Regions from separate parts of the Streptosporangium sp. CA-135522 genome, predicted to be linked through region 2. Evidence: riboswitches for the same ligand, from Rfam matches in the RefSeq annotation. Region 2 holds a riboswitch; the other holds the start of a gene.
The links. A riboswitch is a leader RNA that binds a small molecule or an ion and turns the genes downstream of it on or off. The one in region 2 is predicted to bind glycine.
Positions count from the first base shown of each region.

Region 1: it holds a riboswitch for glycine, as region 2 does, so the genes downstream of both, gcvP (aminomethyl-transferring glycine dehydrogenase) here and gcvT (glycine cleavage system aminomethyltransferase GcvT) in region 2, are expected to answer to the same signal.

Region 1 is NZ_CP192026.1:4,309,743-4,316,711, forward strand. Features, by position in the region: gene ACQPYK_RS19930 (FHA domain-containing protein) at 1-447, shown strand, start outside; gene ftsR (transcriptional regulator FtsR) at 474-1,124, shown strand; gene ACQPYK_RS19940 (bifunctional nuclease family protein) at 1,204-1,674, shown strand; gene ACQPYK_RS19945 (MerR family transcriptional regulator) at 1,819-2,439, shown strand; glycine riboswitch at 2,455-2,546, shown strand; gene gcvP (aminomethyl-transferring glycine dehydrogenase) at 2,705-5,560, shown strand; gene ACQPYK_RS19955 (tetratricopeptide repeat protein) at 5,677-6,459, shown strand; gene ACQPYK_RS19960 (hypothetical protein) at 6,596-6,943, opposite strand.
Region 2 is NZ_CP192026.1:2,011,555-2,018,523, forward strand. Features, by position in the region: gene ACQPYK_RS09735 (hypothetical protein) at 1-1,544, opposite strand, end outside; gene ACQPYK_RS09740 (L-serine ammonia-lyase) at 1,705-3,081, opposite strand; gene gcvH (glycine cleavage system protein GcvH) at 3,161-3,550, opposite strand; gene gcvT (glycine cleavage system aminomethyltransferase GcvT) at 3,547-4,635, opposite strand; glycine riboswitch at 4,669-4,763, opposite strand; glycine riboswitch at 4,764-4,862, opposite strand; gene ACQPYK_RS09755 (gamma-glutamyl-gamma-aminobutyrate hydrolase family protein) at 4,952-5,647, opposite strand; gene ACQPYK_RS09760 (3-oxoacyl-ACP reductase) at 5,768-6,532, opposite strand; gene ACQPYK_RS09765 (aldehyde dehydrogenase family protein) at 6,538-6,969, opposite strand, start outside.

The sequences.
Region 1 (6,969 bases), 2.3 Mb from region 2:
GGGTCGCCGCTGACCAGGTCCGCCGACACACCCGGAGACAGCACGTCCACGATCTCCCTCTCCGGGATCGAGGCCTACGAGGCGGAGACCGGGGAGACGCTTCTCGCCGAGCGGCAAGCCGTCGAGCAACTGCCTCCGGGCGCCGCCCTGCTGGTCGCCATGCGCGGTCCCAACGCCGGCAGCCGCTTCCTGCTGGACAGCGATCTGACCACCGTGGGTCGTCATCCCGAGAGCGACATCTTCCTTGACGACATCACCGTCTCGCGCCGTCACGTGGAGTTCTATCGGCGCGGCGGCGGCGTCTTCACCGTCCGGGACGTCGGCAGCCTGAACGGCACCTACGTCAACCGAGAGCGGATCGAGGAGGTCCCGCTGTACGGCGGGGACGAGGTTCAGATCGGCAAGTTCCGTCTGGTCTTCCTCACCCGTGGCGCCGCTGGAGGATGATGAGCTCGCAGGCCGCTCGTGCACACATGAGCATCGGGGAGGTGCTCGCTCTCCTGCAGGGCGAGTTCCCCGACGTCAGCATCTCCAAGATTCGTTTCCTGGAGGGCGAGGGGTTGATCGAGCCGGAGCGCAGTCCCTCCGGATATCGAAAATTCACCTACGCCGACGTCGAGCGGCTCCGCTACATCCTCAGCGAGCAGCGTGACCGCTACCTGCCGCTGCGCGTGATCAAGGATCACCTCGAGGCGGCCGACCGCGAGGAGCGGCCGGTCGCGCGCCCGCGGGCGGTCCCCGACGACGCGCCCGCCGAGGTCCGCCTCACCCGTGAGGAGTTGCTCGCCGCCGCCGAGCTCAGCGAGGAGGCCCTCGCCGAGCTCGAGGACTATGGCCTGCTGGCCGCGGTGGCCCGCTACTACGACGCCGAGGCCCTGGCCGTGGCCCGCAGCGTCGGTGCCCTGACCGTCTTCGGGCTGCACGCCCGTCATCTGCGAGCGGTCAAGGCCGCGGCCGAGCGGGAGGCCGGGCTCGTGGAGCAGGCCATCGCCCCGCTGCTGCGCCGTCGCGGGCCCGGTGCCATCGACCAGGCCGACGAGACGGCCAGGGAGATCTCCGGCCTCCTGCTGGAATTGCACGCCTCGCTGCTGCGTTCCGGCGTTCGTGGGGTCCTGGGCCGGTGACAACCTGACCAGGCACTCGTACCCCCACGAGTGTTACGTTGAACAAACCGGTCGGAATCCAGCGAAGACGGAGCAGCCCGTGTTGCAGATGGAGGTCGTGGGCGTTCGGGTTGAGATGCCCTCCAACCAGCCAATTGTCCTGCTGAAGGAGGCACAAGGGGAGCGTTATCTGCCGATTTGGATCGGCATGACGGAGGCGACGGCGATCGCCATGGCGCAGGCCGAGGAGCCGCCGCCGCGGCCGCTCACTCATGACCTGTTTCGCGACGTGCTCGACGCGCTCGGCGTTCGGCTGAGCACGGTCAACATCGTCGCGCTCCGTGATGGGATCTTCTTCGCCGATCTCGTGTTCTCCAACGGGGTCGAGGTGAGTGCGCGTCCCTCGGACTCGATCGCCTTGGCGCTTCGCACCGGCGCGCGTATCTTCGCCAGTGAGGACGTGGTCCGGGAGGCAGGGGTGATCATTCCCGACGACCAGGAGGACGAGGTGGAGAAGTTCAGGGAGTTCCTTGACACAATCACGCCCGAGGACTTCGGTCGCGCAGGGTAGGAATTTCGGTGCATTTACGCTTCACGACGCGCCGCGTGGGGTCGTTGACTGAGCTTGGCCCCAGTCCTACGGTGCAAGTGAAACCCGCGGTCGTGCGCAAACCCCCAGATCAGGCCGCGGGATGAGAGAAAGCCGGAGGTCCGCGTGGCGGTCAGCAGCGGCGAGGGTAGAAACGCCGATCAGGATGACCCGGAACGGCGCCAGTCGGCACGTCAGCGCGCGGGTGAAGAGGGTCTGCTATTCGACGGGCAACCGGTGAAACCGCCCGCCGACATCGGATATCGAGGACCCACCGCTTGTGCGGCGGCCGATATCACCTACCGGCAGTTGGACTACTGGGCGCGCACCGGACTGGTCGAGCCCACGGTGCGGGCGGCTCACGGCTCGGGTTCCCAGCGGCTGTACGGCTTCCGCGACATTCTGGTGCTCAAAGTCGTCAAACGACTGCTCGACACCGGCGTCTCCCTCCAGCAGATCCGCATCGCCGTACAGCACCTGCGTGACCGCGGCGTCCACGATCTCGCCCAGATCACGCTGATGAGCGACGGGGTGAGCGTCTACGAGTGCACCTCGCCCGACGAGGTCATCGACCTGCTCCAGGGTGGGCAGGGCGTCTTCGGCATCGCGCTCGGCCGGGTCTGGCAGGAGGTGGAGGGCTCTCTCGCGGATCTTCCCGGCGAGCGCGCGGAGTCCGCCCAGGGCCCTTTAGACGATCACCACGCCGATGAGTTGGCCCGTCGTCGCAGGGCTCGCCGCACGGGGTAAAGTTGTTCTCGCTGCTGACCCTGTGCGGGAGAGACCCCGACACGATCGGGGCGCCGAAGGAGCAACCTCCCCGGAATCTCTCAGGCACCCGGTACCGCACGGACGAGGCGACTCTGGAAAGCAGGTGCGTCCGCCAGGCGCATCTCACCGACGGTGAAAACCTCCCCGCCAGGAGAGGTGAAGCTCTCAGGTCGAGATGACAGAGGGGGAGATCCGGCATACGCCCGCGCCCAGCGCCGGTCTCCACCGCCTCGGGAGGCTTTCCATGACCGACCTGTCACCGCTCAGCGAGCTCAACTCCCCGCCGTTCGCCACCCGTCACATCGGGCCCGCGGACGCCGACCAGACCCGCATGCTGGAGGCGGTCGGATTCGCCTCCACCGCCGACCTCGTCGCGGTGACCGTGCCGGAGGCGATCCGGGCCAAGGACCGGCTCCAGCTCCCCCCGGCGGCGAGCGAGACCGAAGCCCTCGCCGAGATGCGCGCCCTGGCCGCGCGCAACAGCGTGCTGACCTCGATGATCGGCCTGGGCTACCACGACACGATCACCCCGGGCGTGATCCGCCGTAACCTCCTGGAGAATCCGGGCTGGTACACCGCCTACACGCCCTACCAGCCGGAGATCTCCCAGGGCCGGCTGGAAGCACTGATCAACTTCCAGACGGTCATCTCCGACCTGACCGCGCTCGACGTCGCCGGCGCCTCCCTGCTGGACGAGGCCACCGCCGCCGCCGAGGCGATGACCCTGGCCCTGCGGGCCGGCCGGGCCAAGACCAAGGTGTTCGTGGTGGACACCGACGCGCTGCCGCAGACCAAGGCCGTGCTGCGCACCAGGGCCGAGCCGCTCGGCATCGAGCTGGTCGAGAGCGACTTCACCGCCGAGCTTCCCGAGTGTTTCGGCGTGCTCGTGCAGTACCCGGGCGCCAGCGGCCGGGTCAGGGACTTCCGCTCCATCGCCGACGCCGCCCACGCTCGCGGCGCCCAGGTGGTCGCCGCCGCCGACCTGCTCGCCCTCACCCTGCTCGCCGCGCCCGGCGAGCTCGGCGCCGACATCGCGATCGGCTCCTCCCAGCGCTTCGGCGTCCCGCTGGGCTTCGGCGGCCCGCACGCGGCCTACATGGCCGTCCGCGACGGCCTGCAGCGGCAGATGCCCGGCCGTCTGGTGGGCGTCTCCCAGGACGCCGACCAGCGTCCCGCCTACCGGCTGGCGCTGCAGACCCGCGAGCAGCACATCCGGCGCGAGAAGGCGACCAGTAACATCTGCACCGCGCAGGTCCTCCTCGCGGTGATCGCGGGCATGTACGCCGTATACCACGGGCCCGAGGGGCTGCGCCGGATCGGCCAGCGCGTCCACCGGCACGCGGTCGTGCTCGCCGAGGGCCTGCGCCACGGCGGCGTCGAGGTCGTGCACGACACCTTCTTCGACACCGTGCTCGCCCGCGTGCCCGGCCGTGCGGCCCAGGTCGTCGCCGTGGCCCGTGACAACGGGGTCAACCTGCGCCTGGTCGACGCCGACCACGTCGGTGTCACCTGTGACGAGAAGACCGAGCTCATCCACCTGGAGCAGGTCCTGGCCGCCTTCGAGGTCAGCGGCGCGGTCCTGACCGACCTGGACGCCGCCGCGCACGACGCGCTGCCCGCCGCCCTGGCGCGGGTCAGCGACTACCTGACCCACCCGGTCTTCCACAGCCACCGCTCCGAGACGGCCATGCTGCGCTACCTGCGCAAGCTCCAGGACAAGGACATCGCGCTCGACCGGTCGATGATCCCGCTGGGCTCCTGCACCATGAAGCTCAACGCGACCACCGAGATGGAGCCGATCACCTGGCCGGAGTTCGCCGGGCTGCACCCCTACGCCCCGGAGGACCAGGCGGCGGGCTACATCGAGCTGATCAAGGAGCTGGAGGGCTGGCTGGCCGAGGTGACCGGCTACGACGCCGTGTCGATCCAGCCCAACGCCGGCTCCCAGGGCGAGTTCGCCGGTCTGCTGGCGATCCGCGCCTACCACCGGGCGCGCGGTGAGTCGGGCCGCGACGTCTGCCTGATCCCGTCCTCCGCGCACGGCACCAACGCCGCCAGCGCCGTCATGGCGGGGATGCGCGTCACCGTGGTCGCCTGCGACGACAACGGCAACGTCGACCTCGACGACCTCAACGCCAAGATCGACAAGCATCGCGACCAGCTCGCCGCCATCATGGTGACCTACCCCTCCACGCACGGCGTCTACGAGGAGACCATCACCCAGATCTGCGAGCGGGTGCACGAGGCGGGCGGCCAGGTCTACGTCGACGGCGCCAACCTCAACGCGCTGGTCGGGCTGGCCAAGCCGGGTGAGTTCGGGGCGGACGTGTCCCACCTGAACCTGCACAAGACCTTCTGCATCCCGCACGGTGGCGGCGGCCCCGGTGTCGGCCCCGTCGCGGTCCGCGCGCACCTGGCCGACTACCTGCCCGGCCACCCGCTGCGCGAGGGCTCCGAGGTCGGCCCGGTCTCGGCCGCGCCGTACGGCTCGGCGGGCATCCTGCCCATCTCCTGGGCCTACGTCCGGATGATGGGCGCCGAAGGACTCAAGGCGGCCACCGAGCAGGCCATCCTGTCGGCCAACTACCTGGCCCGCAGGCTCGCCCCGCACTACCCGGTCCTCTACACCGGCCGGGGCGGCCTGGTCGCCCACGAGTGCATCGTCGACCTGCGTCAGATCACCAAGGAGACCGGCGTGACGGTGGACGATGTGGCCAAGCGCCTCATCGACTACGGCTTCCACGCGCCGACCATGTCCTTCCCGGTGGCCGGCACGCTGATGATCGAGCCGACCGAGAGCGAGGACCTGGCCGAGCTCGACCGGTTCTGCGACGCGATGATCGCCATCCGGGGAGAGATCGAGAAGGTCGCCTCCGGGGCCTACGACAAGACGGACAACCCGCTGCGCAACGCCCCGCACACGGCCGACTGCCTGGTCGCCGACGAGTGGACTCACCCCTACGCCCGCACCGAGGCGGCCTATCCGCTGTCCTCCCTGCGCGAGGGCAAATACTGGTCGCCGGTGCGCCGCATCGACCAGGCCTACGGCGACCGCAACCTCGTGTGCTCCTGCCCGCCGCTGGAGGCCTACGAGGACTGATCCGCGCTGTGCGGTCCGCGTCCTCCCGGCGCGGGCCGTATTGCCCCCATATGTGGGGACGGACACGGCCCCGAGTCGTTAGGCTCGGGGCATTCCTTTACCCGGGAGGACCCTGCATGCCAGAGGTGGACACGCGTCCTTTGGACGCCGCGCGGAAACTGGCCGAGAGCGGCGATCTGGACGGCGCGGCAACGATCTTCGCAGAGCTGGCCGCCGATTCCGCGGAGCCCGACCGGGCGCAGGCGGCGGTGGGGCTGGCGGTGGTGCTCCAGGAGCGCGGGGACGTGGCGGGCGCCCGGACGGCCGCGCGCGCCGCGCTGGCCACCGGGCATCCGGAGTTCGCCGGGCAGGCCGCCTGCCTGCTCGCCCGCAGCTTCGAGCAGGAGGATCTGTTCGACCAGGCCCGGGCGGCCTGGCAGGCCGCCCTCGGCGCGGGAAACCCCGCCTGCGTGCCGCTGGCGCACATGGCTCTGGCCAGGCTCGCGGCGAGCCGGCGGGAGGCTGAGGAGGCCCTGCGGGCCGCCGTGGCCGCCGCCGACCCGGAGATCTCCTCCCACGCGGCCCAGCGGCTCGCCGAGCTCCTGCTGGAGGAGGGGGAGGCCGGCGAGGCCGCCGAGGTGCTCCTGGAGGCGCTGTCGGTGCCGGATGTGACCGACGTGCCCAGGCTGCGGGTGCTGCTGGGCATCGCGCACCTGGAGCTGGCCTGCGCGGAGTTCGCCGGGGCGATCGAGGCGGGCGGCGACGCCGGGACCGAGGCGCTGGCCATCGAGCTGCTGGCCCGCACGCTTCCGCTGCGAGGCCGCGACGAGGACGCCGAGCAGGTGTGGCGCTACGGCCTGGACAGCGCCGACGAGGAGCTCGCCGAGGACGTCCGCCTGCGGCTGAACCGGGACGTCTGACCAGGGGCGCCTGAAACCGGAGGCGCCTGAAACCAGGGGCACCTGAAACCGGAGGCGCCTGACCCATGCCGGCAGCCGCGCTCGCCCACCGGGCCGAAAGGGCCGGTGCGGCTCGCGCGGCGAGGACGGGGCGCCCTCAGTCGCGGCCGCGCCAGCGGCTGATCGCGTGAGCGAAGTTGATCGCGACGATGCCGCCCCAGGCCAGCAGCAGCCCCGCGGTGCCCGCCTGGTCCACGGCGATGGCGGTCAGCGGGATGCCGATGCCCATCGAACCCAGCGCGATCGGGACGGAGGAGCTGCCGCCCCTGCGCTGCTGATGTCGCTGGTCCGGGTGAGGACCATGCTGGGGCCGCGCTCCTGCGTGGTGCATCTCGGCCCGGACACGGGCGGCGATGGTCGCGTCGAGGCGCTCCACGAACGACTCCACCAGCGCGGCCTCGTACTCCGGGCCGAGCTCGCGCCGGGCCTCGATGGTGGCGCGCATGTCCTGTCGGATATCTTGATGATCCT
Region 2 (6,969 bases):
AGGCGGACGTCGCCAAACTCGTGGCGCGGCTGAACAAGGACGCGGTCGGCAAGGTTCGCAGGACGGTAGGCGACGAGGGGCTCGGGGCGGTCGTCCGGCTGCACGTCCGGCGCCGCTGACGGGTCCGCCGCTGACAGGTCCGCCGCCGGCGCGTCCGGGGCCGCCGGGTGTCGCCGTACGCCGAAGGCCAGTCCGGCGGCCAGGCACGCCAGCGGTAGGGCGGGCACCACGTAGCGGTGGTCGAAGGCCGCGATGAAGGGCGGCAGGGCCACCAGCACGGTCGCGGCGGCCCACGGCATCAGTACGGCGCCGCCGAGCCGACGCAGGCGCAGCAGGACGCCGGCGAGGCCGGTCAGCAGGATCGCGGCGACGAACGGGCCGCGCAGGAAGCCCTGCTCCTGGTAGGCGCGCAGCCAGCCGGCGTAGGGTTCGACGAGGGTGGGCGCGCCGGAGGCGCCCTGGTAGGCGAGGGTCAGCTCCTCGGCGGTCCTGCCCTGGGAGGCGGCTCCCTTGGGGAAGGGCTTGGCGGTGTCGGGGAAGACGTAGGCGCTCTGCGGCCCGGGGGTGGGGTAGACCCTGCGGGTCCAGTCGAAGACGTGGGCCACGTCGGTCAGGCCCGCCCGGAGGAAGTCCAGGGGTTGTGCCTTGATGGCCTGGACGGCGAAGTCTCCGGCGAGCTTGTCGCGCTGGGCCCAGGTTCCCTTGATCTTGTTGAGTGGTGAGGCGCCGTCCCAGATGTAGACCGGAGGCGGTTTGCGCTCGCTCACCGGGTCGACCGGGCAGAGCGCGGCCTCCGGCCCGGCGGGCTTGATCTTCGCGCAGTCGGCGAAGGTCATCGTGCGCGCCCACAGGAAGGCGTTGCCGCGGGTCAGCCCGTAGGTGCCGTACTCGGCTCCGAACCAGGCGGCGTAGGCGCCCAGGCCGATCGCGGCGGCCAGCGCGGTGGAGACGGCGGCCTTCCAGCCGGCGCGGCCGATCAGCAGGCAGACCAGCACGACGGCGATCAGGGGCAGCCCGATCGTGCGGGTGACGGTCGCCGCGGCCAGCAGGAACCCGGCGAGCAGCGCGGCCCATACCGGTGGCCGCCGTCGCCACAGCAGCAGCGTGATCGCCAGGACCGTGAGGAACTCCATCAGCAGGTCGGCCATCACGAGGTGTTCGAGCTGGATCTGGTGGACGTCCAGCAGCACCGGCAGGGCGGCGAGCGTCGCGCCCCATCCGGGCAGCCCGCCCCGGCGGCGCAGCAGGAGGTAGACGCAGGCGGCCGTGGTCAGCCCGAGCAGGTGCTGGAGCACGGTCACGGCCTGGACGCTGGACAGGGGCTGCAGCGTCCACAGGAACAGGGAGTAGCCCGAGGGGCGTGACTCCAGGGGGCGGGGGTCAAGCCCGGCGTTGAGGTAGACGAAGGAGTCGGCCCAGAACCACAGGGCGGGCCGGTAGCCGAGCACGGCCAGGGTTCTGAGCGCGGCGCCGGCGAGCAGGGCGGCCAGGAAGAGCCGGTGCGTGCGGAGGAAACGACTCGCCGGGCGTGCTCCCCCTGACACCGCTACCTCCCGAGTCTGCGCGACAAGGCCACCCAGCATAGGCGCGGGACCGGGGGATCCTGTACGAGATGGTGAAGCTCGTGCCGATTGGCCTTTTTGTGGAAGTGGCCGGAGGTCTCACGGAGAGGCCGGGGGCCGGGCAGGCCCCGGCCCCGTGACGTCAGCATTCGATGACGTTCACCGCCAGGCCGCCGCGGCTGGTCTCCTTGTACTTGTCGAGCATGTCGCGGCCGGTGTCGCGCATGGTCTTGATGGCCTTGTCCAGCGAGACGAAGTGGCGGCCGTCGCCGCGTAGCGCGATGCGGGCGGCGGCGATGGCCTTGATCGAGGCGACCGCGTTGCGCTCGATGCACGGGATCTGCACCAGGCCGCCGATCGGGTCGCAGGTCAGGCCGAGGTTGTGCTCGATGCCGATCTCGGCGGCGTTCTCCACCTGTTCCGGGGTGCCGCCCAGCACCTCGGTGAGCCCGGCGGCGGCCATCGAGCAGGCTGAGCCGACCTCGCCCTGGCAGCCGACCTCGGCGCCGGAGATGGAGGCGTTCTCCTTGAACAGCACGCCGACCGCGCCCGCGGTGAGCAGGAAGCGGATCACCCCGTCGTCGTCGGATTTGGGGGTGAACCGGTCGTAGTAGGTGAGCACGGCCGGGACGATGCCGGCGGCGCCGTTGGTCGGGGCGGTGACGATCCGGCCGCCCGCCGCGTTCTCCTCGTTCACGGCGAGGGCGAACAGCGAGACCCAGTCCATGGTCTGCAGCGGGTCCTTCTCGGGGGACTCGCTCTGCAGCCGCCGGTGTAGCTGGTTGGCCCGGCGCCGGACCTTCAGCCCGCCGGGCAGCACGCCCTCCTTGGCGATGCCGCGCTGGACGCACTCGGTCATGACCCGCCACAGGTTCAGCAGTTGGTCGCGGATCTCCCGCTCCGAGCGGCCGAAGGCCTTCTCGTTCTCCAGCATCAGCCCGGAGATCGACAGGCCGGTCTCGGCGCAGTGGGCGAGCAGTTCGGCGGCCGTGGTGAAGGGGTACGGCAGGGCGGTGTCGTCCGGTTTGATCCGGTCGGCGCCGGTGGCGCTCTCGTCGACGACGAAGCCGCCGCCCACCGAGTAGTAGACCTTCTCGCGCAGCGGTTCTCCGGTTTCGGAGAAGGCGGAAAAGCGCATGCCGTTGGGGTGGTGCGGCAGCGAGATCTTGCGTTCGAAGATCAGGTGCTCGCCGATCACGAAGGGGATCTCGCGGGAGCCGTACAGGGAGATCGTCCCGGAGGAGCGCATGGCGGCCAGCCGGTCGTCGACGGTTTCGACGTCGACGAGCTCGGGTTTCTCACCCGACAGGCCGAGGAGGACGGCCTTGTCGCTGCCGTGGCCCTTGCCGGTCAGCCCGAGCGAGCCGTAGAGGATCACCTCGACCCTGGCGGTCTTCTCCAGGAGCCCGTCCTGGTCGAGGCCGCGGGCGAACTTGTGCGCGGCGGCCATCGGCCCGCCGGTGTGCGAGCTGGACGGTCCGATGCCGATCTTGAAGAGATCGAAGACGCTGATCGCCATTGATCTGATCCCTGCCTTCACATCGCCGTGATCATGCGCGCCGGGTGACGCACATGATCACGGCGCAAGAGGAGAAATCTCAGGACTCGCCTGAGGTGAGTGCGGTGTACTCCTCGGCGGACAGCAGGTCGTCGGCGTCGCCCTCAAGACGGACGCGGAACAGCCAGCCCTCACCGTAGGAGTCACTGTTGACCAGGGAGGGGTCGTCCACGACCGCCTGGTTGACCTCGACGATCTCCCCGCCCACCGGGGCGAAGATGTCGCTCACCGACTTGGTCGACTCGACCTCGCCGACAGCGTCGCCGGCGGCGACCGTCGAGCCGACCTCGGGGACCTGCACGTAGACCACGTCACCCAGCGCTTCGGCGGCGTAGGCGGTGATGCCCACGGTGAGGGTCAGGCCGTCGTCGATGCCGGACACCCACTCGTGTTCCTTGGTGTACTGCAGGTCATCGGGAATGCTGCTCACTTTTTCCTCCTGTAGAAAGGCAGTTCAACGACATCGACCGGCTCGCGACTGCCCCGGATGTCCACGGCCAGGCCGATGGACGGGCCGTTGTCCACGTAGGCCATGGCGATGGGCTTGCCCAGTGACTGGGACGGCGCTCCGCTGGTGACCACTCCGGCGACGGCTCCGTCGCCGGAGACCACCGGGTATCCGTGCCGGGGCACCCTGCGGCCTGTCGCGACCAGTCCGACCAGACGACGGGTCGGCGGGACGTCCTTGAGCGGTTCGAGGGCGGCCCGGCCGACGAAGTCGCCCGGCTTGTCAAACCTCACCACACGGCCGAGCCCCGCGTCGAACGGGGTGAGGTCGGCCGACAGCTCGTTGCCGTACAGCGGCATGCCCGCCTCCAGGCGGAGGGTGTCGCGCGCGGACAGGCCGGCCGGGATCAGCCCGTGGGGCTCGCCCGCCTCGGTGAGCGCGGCCCAGAGCGGCTCGGCGTCGTCGGCCGCGATGAACAGCTCGAATCCGTCCTCGCCGGTGTATCCGGTGCGGGCGATGAGGGCCTTGCGGCCGGCCACGGTGGCGGGCAGGCCCGCGTAGTACTTCAGCCCGTCGAGGTCGGCGTCGGTGATCTCGCCGAGGATGGCGCGCGAGCGCGGGCCCTGGACCGCGATCAGCGCGTACTGCTCGGAGCGGTCTTCGACCACGGCGTCGAACGCCTTGGCGCGCTCGACGAGCTCGGCGGCGACCCTCGGGTAGTTGGAGGCGTTGGCGACGACCATGAACTCCTCGTCCGCCAGGCGGTAGACGATCAGGTCGTCCAGCACGCCGCCCGACGGGTCGACGATCATCGTGTAGCGGGCGCGGCCGGGGTCGAGGGCGGAGATGTAGCCCACCAGCGCGTAATCCAGGGCCTCGCCGGCCTGGGGGCCGGTCACGAAGATCTCGCCCATGTGGGACAGGTCGAACAGGCCCGCAGCCTGGCGGACCGCGTTGTGCTCGGTGGACTCGCTGCCGTAGCGGAGCGGCATCAGCCAGCCCGCGAAGTCGGTCAGCGTCGCGCCGAGGGCCTCGTGGACGCCGCGCAGCGGCGTAGGTCGGGACATGTTCGCACCTCAGGCAGGGGACAGATGAGATCATCCTCCCCCTCTGTCATCGATGCCTGAGAGCTTCGCCCGATTTTTGCCGGACTTTCACCTTCGGCGAGGCCATCAGGCCTGCTTTCCAGAGGCCACCTACCCGTACGGTCCTTTGCCTTGAGAGGTTCGCGGGGAGGGCTTGCTCCTTCAGGGGTCCTGGCCTGGATGTCAGGACGCTCTCCCGCACGGGATTCATCGGTGTCACGGCAAGCCTAACCGCCTGCACCGGCCGAGCGAAATCCCCGGGCGGCGGGTTGTCGCCGTTCGGAGACCGTCGTGCCGTTCAGGGGCGGCCGTGCCGTACCAGTTCTTCGAACAGCAGGCTCTCGTCGTCGGCTTCGGGATGCCACTGGACCGCGACGGCGAACGGGTGGTCGGCCAGCTCCACGGCCTCGATCGTGCCGTCCTCGGCGTGGGCGGTCACGGTCAGGCCCGACCCCAGCCGGTCGGCGGCCTGGTGGTGGTAGTGGGCCACGTCGACGGCCTCGGCGCCGAGAGCCTTGGCGATACGGCTGCCGGGGGTCAGCCGTACCGGCATCCGGCCGAAGTCACCGGGCGCCGGGGCGTGCCCGGTGTGGCCGACCGTGTCGGGCAGGTGCTGGTGGAGGCTGCCGCCGAGGGCGACGTTGAGCACCTGCAGGCCCCGGCAGACTCCCAGGAACGGGATGCCCCGTTCCAGGACCTCTCGCAACAGCCCGAACTCGGCGTCGTCGCGGAACTCGCGGACGTAGCCGGTCCGCTCGTGCGGGGCCTGGCCGTACCGTGCCGGGCCGATGTCTCCGCCGCCGGCCAGGATCAGCCCGTCCAGGCGTCCGGCGAGCGCGGCGGGGTCGCCCGCCGGAGGCAGGATCACCGGTTGCCCGCCCGCGCGGACCACGTGGTCGACGTAGTTGTACGGCAGGAGCGCGGTGGTCATCTCCCAGACGGTGAACTTCGCGGGCTCGACGTAGCAGGTGATGCCGATGACGGGACGGGACATGATCTCTTTCTCGCCGGGTGCCGGGACGTGTGGTGACATAGGTATCTGCCCGCGTCCCGGCACGTTATCGAGGACGGACGGTATGGGGTGGGCAAATCTCCCCAAACCGGTCACGGCTGGTTACAGGGGCGTGACGTAGGCGCCGGAGATGCCGCCGTCCACCAGGAACTCCGACCCGGTGATGAAGCTCGCGTCGTCCGAGGCCAGGAAGGCCACCGCGGCGGCGATCTCGGAGGCCTCGGCGAACCGGCCGACCGGGATGTGCACCAGGCGGCGCTGTGCCCGCTCGGGGTCCTTGGCGAACAATTCCTGCAGCAGCGGCGTGTTGACCGGTCCGGGACAGAGCGCGTTGACCCGGATGCCCTCGCGGGCGAACTGCACGCCGAGCTCGCGGGACATAGCCAGCACCCCGCCCTTGGAGGCGGTGTAGGAGATCTGGCTGGTGGCCGAGCCCATCACCGCCACGAAGGACGCGGTGTTGATGATCGATCCCTTGCCCTGGCGCTGCATGTAGGGGATGGCGTGCTTGCAGCACAGGTAGACCGAGGTGAGGTTGACCTCCTGGACCCTGCGCCAGGCGTCGATGCCGGTCTCCAGGATCGAGTCGTCCTCCGGCGGTGAGATGCCCGCGTTGTTGAACGAGATGTCCACGCTGCCGTAGGTGTCGAACGCGGTCTGGTACATCCGGGCGACGTCGGCCTCGCTGGTGACGTCGGTCTTGACGAACAGGCCGCCCACCTCGGCCGCGGCCGCCGACCCGCTCGCCTCGTCCAGGTCCACGCATACGACGCGGGCGCCTTCCTGGGCGAACCGGCGCGCGGTGGCCAGGCCGATACCGCTGCCCGCGCCGGTGATGACGGCGACCCGGTCCTGCAAACGCTGCATGGCTGTCAATCCTCCGAAATGAAGACGTTCTTGGTCTCGGTGAACGCGGACAGGGCGTCCGGGCCCAGTTCCCGGCCGAGGCCGGACTGTTTGAAGCCGCCGAACGGGGTCCAGTAGCGGACGCTCGAATGGGAGTTCACGCTGAGGTTGCCCGCCTCGACCGCGCGGGCCACCCGTAGCGCGCGGCCGACGTCCCGGGTCCAGATGGATCCGCTGAGGCCGTATCGGGTGTCGTTGGCGATCCGCACGGCGTCAGCCTCGTCGTCGAACGGGACCACCGACACCACCGGCCCGAAGATCTCCTCGGTGAACGCCGGGTCGGTCACCTCGGGGGTGAGGACCGTCGGCGGGAACCAGAAGCCGGGACCCTGCGGGCACGATCCCCGCAGGTGGACCGGCCCGGTGACGAAGGAGGCCACCCGGTCCCGGTGCTCGGC